One region of the Paenisporosarcina macmurdoensis genome, then DNA from elsewhere that is predicted to be linked to it. Evidence: riboswitches for the same ligand, from Rfam matches in the RefSeq annotation. Region 1 holds a riboswitch; the other holds the start of a gene.
The links. A riboswitch is a leader RNA that binds a small molecule or an ion and turns the genes downstream of it on or off. The one in region 1 is predicted to bind thiamine pyrophosphate.
Positions count from the first base shown of each region.

Region 2: another riboswitch for thiamine pyrophosphate. It lies ahead of thiT (energy-coupled thiamine transporter ThiT); the one in region 1 lies ahead of ACFPYN_RS05010 (YkoF family thiamine/hydroxymethylpyrimidine-binding protein).

Region 1 covers NZ_JBHSRI010000004.1:17,457-21,655, forward strand. The annotation lists gene ACFPYN_RS05000 (ABC transporter ATP-binding protein) at 1-860, opposite strand, end outside; gene ACFPYN_RS05005 (ECF transporter S component) at 853-1,452, opposite strand; gene ACFPYN_RS05010 (YkoF family thiamine/hydroxymethylpyrimidine-binding protein) at 1,454-2,059, opposite strand; TPP riboswitch at 2,183-2,289, opposite strand; gene ACFPYN_RS05015 (DUF6366 family protein) at 2,420-2,632, opposite strand; gene ACFPYN_RS05020 (GntR family transcriptional regulator) at 2,876-3,262, shown strand; gene ACFPYN_RS05025 (DUF1648 domain-containing protein) at 3,262-4,199, shown strand, end outside.
Region 2 covers NZ_JBHSRI010000003.1:46,162-50,360, reverse strand. The annotation lists gene ACFPYN_RS04175 (DUF4870 domain-containing protein) at 1-322, opposite strand, end outside; gene ACFPYN_RS04170 (M20 family metallopeptidase) at 380-1,450, opposite strand; TPP riboswitch at 1,587-1,691, shown strand; gene thiT (energy-coupled thiamine transporter ThiT) at 1,788-2,372, shown strand; gene map (type I methionyl aminopeptidase) at 2,626-3,375, shown strand; gene ACFPYN_RS04155 (TspO/MBR family protein) at 4,023-4,199, opposite strand, start outside.

The sequences.
Region 1 (4,199 bases):
AAATGAAATGAAATGTCCTTCAATAACTGTTTACCTTTCACATGTACATGTATGTTTCTAGCTGCAAAAGCTACTTCTTCTTGAATAGCCGAAACGCGTTTAGGATAGGACATGCTAGACCTTACTGGATTCACTTCGATTGGGAGGTCTCCTGATGCATGGACGTGAATGGCACGATCAAAAAAAGTTCCCCATAGATCAAGTTGGTGCTCGACGGCGATAATAGTTAATGGATATGGCCATTTCAAGGTATCGAGCCACTCCACAAATTGTTGTGCAGTTAGCGGGTCTAGATGGGCAAGTGGTTCATCGAGTAACAACACTTCTGGTTGCATGAGAATCGCGCACGCTGTTGCCACGCGTTGTTTCATTCCCCCAGAAAGAGTTTGTATGGTCGTTTTACGGAATGCTGTAAGTCCCGTCATTTCAAGAGTTTCCATGATGCGGGTCTCCATTTCTGGTCGACGAACATGCAAGTTTTCTAATGTGAAAGCCATTTCCTGTTCAACTGTGGGCATACAGAACTGTGTATCTGGATCTTGAAACACAGTAGCAATACGGTGGTTGATTTCACCAGGTGCAAAACTTGCAGCATCACGTTGCCAAAGTGTGATTGAACCTTCAAGGTCACCATCGCAATTGTCAGGATACAAGCGATTCATTAAATACAATAAGGTGCTTTTCCCGCATCCACTTGGACCATATAAAGCGACACGTTCACCAGCTCGAATGGAGAATGAAATGTTTCTGAAAACGGGAGATTCATCGTCTGGAAATTGAAAAGTAACACCTTTAAAATCAATGATTACCGGAGTTTCTTGAGTTATAACATTTGTTTTTGTGAGAAGGGAATTAACCAATAACCTCACCTTTTATCTTGTGATTTCTACCTGCATCACGAGAAATGGCATAACCACGAAGGGCCCCAGTAGCGAGTAAACCATCCGATAAATACTTACCACCTAAGCCAGCAATAACAGCTCCACTGATGACACGAAGCGTAAACATTAACACTAATAAAGATGGATCGAGAGCCGCGTAACCAGACACCAAGAAGCCATAAGCAAAACTAAAGACTGCGGAACCGACACCTGCTAAACAAAGTACCCACCAGTTATAACGCTTGTAGCCAGTTGCAGCAAATGCCGCTTCCGCACCTAGTCCCTGAACAAGTCCCGATAAAATCAAACGAGGACCAACTGCATTACCAATCATCACTTCAATCATGGCAGCCATCGTTTCTGACAACAAAGCAGCACCTGGTTTACGAATGATGTACGCACTGATAATCGAAACAATAAACCAAATTCCAAACATCCATTCATACGCAATTGGACCAATCACACCCGCCCAAATGTTACCGACTTGGACAAATAGTAAATACACGACCGCAAATACAACGGCAAACACGGACATTAAGACGACTTCTTTCAGTTTCCATGACTTCAACATGCTACGCATCTCCTTTATGAGAAGGGCTGTTGATGCTCATGTTTACAGTCATCACCAAGTGTTTATATTGGTCCGAACGAGCATGAGTGAACGATTCTTCAAGGAACGTAAATACCTGGTGGATATCGCCATGGAGTCCGCTTGCATAGTGCATCGACTCATTAAATACGCCATGTTCTTTTGCACGAGCTACTTCTGTATAAATGACCGACATATAGTCGGGGTTATTCATTGGATAGAGCGCAAACTGGGATGATACATATTGTTTGATCTCACGAATTTGAGGTTCATTTAACAAAATGTCATCTTTCTCTAAAAACACATCTCCCGCAGAATCCCCAGGACAACCAATCGAAAAGGTCCCGTTAAATGCCACATGTGCTCCAGTTTTTGCTGCATATAAAACAATCGCTCTGACTGTATCAAAGACGTGAATTTGCTTGCCGCGCATGACTGTGCTGACGTCATCCGTGTGCATCCAGACGTTTGATGTATCCGCTTCACGCAAAGCCCCTTTAATAATCTCAATAAAATTGTCTGCCATTGGATGAAGCGAAAATCGCAACCCCACTATTGGACTTGTTCCACAACTAAACACTTGTTCCATTCCCATCTCCTCCTTTTAATTGGTGTGATTAGCGAAAAAATTATCCCTAAATCACTGTTTTTGAACATAAAAATAGCCACATTCGACGTGGAATGCAGCTGTTTTGCTCAAAATAAGAGTTGGGCAAAAGTCGCCGCACTTCCTCACGCCAGTATTACCTGGATCGAGTGTTAAGGGATCGGAGCTAATGCTCTCATCTCAGCCAAAATATAGCACCCCTAGTGCAGTAATCGTATGTAGTTGTTTAAATGTTAAAGAACGGCTTCATTGTAACGCACGAAAAAGGTGTTGTAAACAAAAAGAATAAGAGCTGTAAAGTTACTAGTTAAATTATTTGACTGGTGAAACTAAGAATGAGATTTAAAATAATAATTTGTAAAGTACATATCCAACTAGTAATACAATTATTAATAATCCTGTTCCTTTCCAGCCTAAGTCACCAACTAAATCTGTTAAATTTCCATTTTCACCTCGACTGAATCCATCTCTTAATGCACCGCCCGGATTTCTTTTAAGTTCTTGTTGTCTTAATCTCTCTCTTTTTTCTTTTGGATGTTCTTGACGATTATTCAAACCAAGCACCCCCTATGAGTAATACTTCAACTAACCCGCGACGGTTGAAGTGAATACCTTCGCAATCTTATGTTTATTTTAACATAAATATCCATTTTTTATTTAAATAGTGCCATCCGTCTTCCATAATATGTAACGATTAATTCAGCTTTTCCTTAACAAAACTTGTCAAATTTCAAATTCTGTTCTATATTGTATATAACAAGTCTGTTCTAGTGTTAATAGAACAAAAGGTGGTCACATATGTTTATTGAGATTGAAGCAAATTCGGCTGTTCCGATCTATTTGCAATTGGCCCAACAAATTATTGAAGGTGTTGCGAAAGGTAGCTTGAAACCGGGTGATTCATTACCATCTGTTCGCGCATTTGCTGCAGACCTTGGGATGAACATGCATACCGTAAACAAAGCGTATCATTATTTAGAAGAGAAGGAATTTATCCGAATTGTACAGAAAAAAGGAGTATTCATTCATGAAAATGGAGTTCGAAAAGCATCTGAACTAGATCGTCTCCGCTTGAAAAAAGAATTACGTCCAATCATTGCAGAAGCACTTTGTCTACAACTGACTCAAGCTGAAATTGAGCTGTTAATAAACGAAATAACTTTAGACTTGAAGGAGGAAAAGTAATGGCCGCAATTATTTTTATTGTCATATTAATTTTCATTATTGCCATTCAAGCTTTCTTACCAAAGTTTTTAAGAGAAAGTGAGGCATTTGGGATATACATTCCCGATACTCATGTCAAAGACCAACGAATAGTACACATGAAAAACCGCTATACACAACTCATTTTAACGAGTGGAATCCTCATAATCGTGATTTTTATCGGATGGCTATGGATGTTCCGTCCTGCTGAAGAACAAATCGTCTTTTCAGGCATGGTTGCTCAAATTGGGGCGCTCATCTTTTCAATGGGACTTTATGCTAAAAATCATATCTCATTAGCTAATTGGAAGAAAAATGAAAAGTGGACGGAAGGGCAAAGTGAACGAAAAGTAGTCGACTTGCAATTTCGTGAACAACTTAAAATATTACCGAGCCTCTTCTTTATCATTCCAATGTTAATCACTCTTGGCTTAGGTGTCTTGGGGTTAAGCCAATACGATACGTTACCCAATCAGATTCCAACACATTGGGGACCAAGTGGTGAGGCAGACGCATTCGCTGAAAAAAGTTGGGGTTCGGTGAGTGCTTTGCCAATGATTACACTTTTACTCCAAGGGATGATGCTGTTCTTCAACGGTGCGATGAAACAATCAGGCGCAAAAATTCAAGTTCGACACAAGAAACGTTCACGTCAGCAACAACTCGCTTTTCGAAAATATTCAAGTTGGTTATTATTTGTCGTGACCATCACCGAAACTGTACTGATGGGGTACTTACAGCTGACAATCATCTATCCTGAAATCATGTCTGCAAGTGTGACGTTAGGCTTTACAATTGGCTATTTAGTTATCATTCTTGGGTCAGTTCTGTACTACACTGTAAAAGTAGGGCAAAGCGGTACAAGAATCGCTGTTGCAGAGCAAGATGTCAATCCTGAAAATGTCATTGATATGGATGA
Region 2 (4,199 bases), on a different contig from region 1:
AAATCAATACAGCAATCGACAAAATCCCATATAACAACATAAACAATATAGGAATGCCTGCAGACATGAAATCAAAAGAGGAAGTCGCAGTTGGTGCAATCGAATAATCCATAGTACTATACATGGTTACTGAACTAACCATTAAAACAATAAACCCTATAACGCCTAAAGCGACGGGAATCAAATGTGATAAAAAAGACCGTTTTGCATGGTGCTTTACTAAAGTATCAGGTGAAATAAAGTACACAATTAGTGGTAATAAAAATGGAGCAAATAAAACACTGAAATAACATAAAGCGGATAATACACGGCGATTATCCAAAATTACTCCTCCTCTAAACGATAGTACCTACTAATACGGTGCACCATGCAAATGGTTTCATCTTAATGCATGTTTTGTTAGAATATCTGCATATTGTTCCACAGAGGATAGTAACACGTATTCGCCAGGACCGTGCCAATCGTCACCACTTGGGCCGAATTCAATAGCACCAGCACCCGTCTTCGCATAATAGCGAGTATCTGCGGCTCCATGCTGTCCAAATAACACGGCATCTTTTTGTGTTACTTCAGCTGTTACAACTGCAAGTGATTGAACAAAAGGATTATCTTCAGTTGTCGTAATTGCTGGTGTTTTACCTCCAGGTTTCACGATATTTTTAGGATTAATTGATTGGGCAAGCTCCGTCATTTCTTCGATAATATCTTCCCAATTTTGACCTGGTACAAAACGGATATCGTAATTGACTTCACATTGATCTGGTACAACATTATAACGGTCACCTGCTTGAATTTTAGCCAAATTGATTGAAGGATATTCATAATATTCATTGCTTGCTTTAGTGAATGGCAATGTTTTTAACTTCTCATGGAACACATAAGAAGCTTCAATAGCATTCGTACCTTCCCAAGGACGGGATCCATGTGCTGCCTTTCCGAAAAGTGTTACAGTAGCATGTAAAATTCCTTTAGATTGCACACTTAGTTTTAAACGTGTGGGCTCTCCACATATGACAAAATCACCCGAGCGTCCAATCTCAACGAGATGACCTGATGTTTTTCTTCCACCTGTTTCTTCATCCGTTACAATATGCAAAACAATCCGCTGTTTTAATTGTTCTTTAGCTGAAGAAATGCGACGAAAAGCTTCCATCATTGCTGCAACGCCAGCTTTCATATCCGCTGATCCACGACCATAAAGGCGATCGCCATCAATAACTGGATTAAATTGCTCGATTTTTCCAGGAACTACATCTACATGGCCATTCCAAACGATGGTAGTTGGACCTTGTCCTATTTCTGCGTGAATCATTAATCGTCCTTCATTCTCTATAATTTCATGTGTGATTTCATGACGATCCAACCATGTAGAACAAAAGCGAAGTGCCTCATTTGCACCATCCTCAGTATCACTTTTAATTGCTACTAAATTTTTCAACAATTCGATCATGTACCTTCACATCCTTATTGAATTTTATATACTCAGTATACTGATAGAGACTCTAGAAGTCACAGTACTACTGAACCCTCTTGCTTCTTTTCCCCACTTTCTGTACAATTAACCCGTAATATGAAAATTAGATGTTAAGTACCACAAGGGGAGCCTGTAATGGCTGAGAGTGAACGAGAAAAGTTCTAACCCTTAGAACCTGTAAGTTAATGCTTGCGCAGGGATGTGGATAGAAACCGACTCCAACGACGTCAGGCTCTGTCCTTGAGGTCGTTTTTTTGTGGTTTTTTTCACCCTGACATGCGATTTGCAGTACATCGCAAAAGGAGGAAGAAAGATGAGAAATCAAAAAGTTTTACTGCTAGTAGAGATTGCGATTTTTGCTGCGTTGGGGTTTGTATTGGATTTTGTTGCTTTTAAAATGCCGCAAGGGGGATCTGTCAGTTTAGTGATGATTCCAATTGTTTTAATGGCGTTCCGCAGAGGGGCATTAGCCGGCGTTATAACTGGGTTGCTAGTTGGCCTGTTGCAAATTGTTTCAGGATTAATATCAGTGACCCCGTTGTCATTTAATTTTGTAGTTATGCAAGTCATTCTAGATTATTTAATTGCTTATGGTGTAGTTGGATTCGCAGGATTGGTGCGATCACAATACTTTAAATATGCACAACAGAATAAACGTGGAAAATTGATAGTCACGATTGTTTCTGCTGTATTTATTGGTTCGTTCTTGCGTTATGTTATTCATGTTATAACCGGTATTTTCTTCTTTGGCATGTATGCTGAAGATGCTAATGTATTTATGTACTCGACTATTTATAATGCAACTTACATGATCCCAGTATTTCTATTGAGTGCTTTCGTGTGCTCATTACTTTTCTTAGCTGCCCCACGATTACTTGAACCAAATAAAACGGTGTAACGCGTTGCTCACTGGCTATCATGTACATTTGATAACAAGTGGACATAAACTGACTTGAATGGTCGGAAAGCGTCTTCTGGCGTTTGAAAATCATCTAATACTCTTAAAAGACAAGAGTTAAAATGTATATAAAATAAATCAACCTAGTAGATTGATTTCCTGAATGTTCAGAATGGTCCTGGCATATGGGAAAGCATCTTTTCTTATGGTATAGTATGGGATATATATTTTGAGAAAGAAGGATTTTAAGAATATGATTGCAAAAACAACTGAAGACTTTGAGTCGTTAAAAACAATAGGCAGAATCGTTGCTGAGATTCGCGACGCAATGCGTGCAGCAACGAAACCCGGTGTGACAACAAAAGAAATTGATGAACTTGGCGGACGTATGTTTGAAGAAACAGGAGCAATCTCAGGTCCTAAAGGGGAGTATGATTTTCCTGGTTTCACTTGCATTAGTGTAAACGAAGAAGTTGCGCACGGAATACCAGGTTCACGCATAATAAAAGATGGTGACCTCGTCAACATTGATGTTTCTGGATCTCTTAATGGCTATTTTGCAGATACAGGCATTTCATTCGCTGTTGGTGAAGGCCATAAGAAAATAGAAAAACTTTGTGAAGTCGCAGAAAGCTCTTTTGATCGAGCGATGTTAAAAGTAAAAGCAGGTGCACGCTTAAACCAAATCGGTAAAGCTGTTGAACGCGAAGCTAAACTTAATGGCTATACAGTCATCATGAACTTAACAGGTCATGGGATTGGTAAATCTCTTCATGAAGCGCCCCAACATATTCTGAATTATTATGATGCTTGGGAACCAACTATTTTGAAAGAAGGAATGGTTTTAGCAGTAGAGCCGTTTATTTCTGAAAAAGCGGAACATATCGTGGAATCTGGAGACGGCTGGACATTTTTAACGCCAGACAAATCTCTGGTCGCACAAATTGAGCATACAGTCATCGTCACAAAAGGCGAACCCATTTTAATTACAAAAATCAATTAACACGAAAACACCAACTGAGCGATTGCGCAGTTGGTGTTTTTTAAAAATATTAGAAAGTATAAGATTTTTCAAGCTACACCTTTTAACTTGGCGTAGCTATGTCTAGCCCCAAGCGCCAGCTCGCGGGGCACCTTAATGGGGTCAGAAAGACGATTTCACTTTTCATCTTTCTAGCGCCAGTGTCGAGCTAGAAGGCGCTTTCCGCTTTTTCTTAGAAGATAAGAAAGTATATAATTTTAATTCCATAAACCCAGTGTTTCAGGTCCTTTGGTCAAAAAGATGATTCATTACTATTGTTGATTTCCGTTTCAACGCCCTTTCATGTTTCGAAGCTAGCGTAGCGATGCAGAAACAGGCGGACGCTTTCCGCGGGGCGGTCGGTGAGCCTCCTCGGTCACTTCGCGATCTGCGGGGTCTCACCTGACCCGCTGATCCCGCTGGAAAGATATTGGACGAACTGTGATTCGTCCGATATCTTTGCGACGAGTAACCGCAGGAGCACATGTTTTTGCAGTGACGAGGAGACTGAAGCCATGCCCGCGAAAAGCGTCCACCGTAGCGAAAATTAACAGGCTACTATGGTTACACTTCTTAAAAGTACCTGTCGCACTTTGCACGGTTTTTCTTAATTAAATAGTAGTGAATGATTAACCTTGTACGCTTTTTGGTGATGAGCTAGAATTGCGCATTGATTTCTTCATAAATATAATGCCTGCAAGCATAACGGCACTTAAAAAAAGAGCAGCTGTTGAGACAAGTAGTTCATCAAAGCCATTGCGAACGGCTATACCAACAAAAGCCCAAATAAAGACGAGCACATAGGC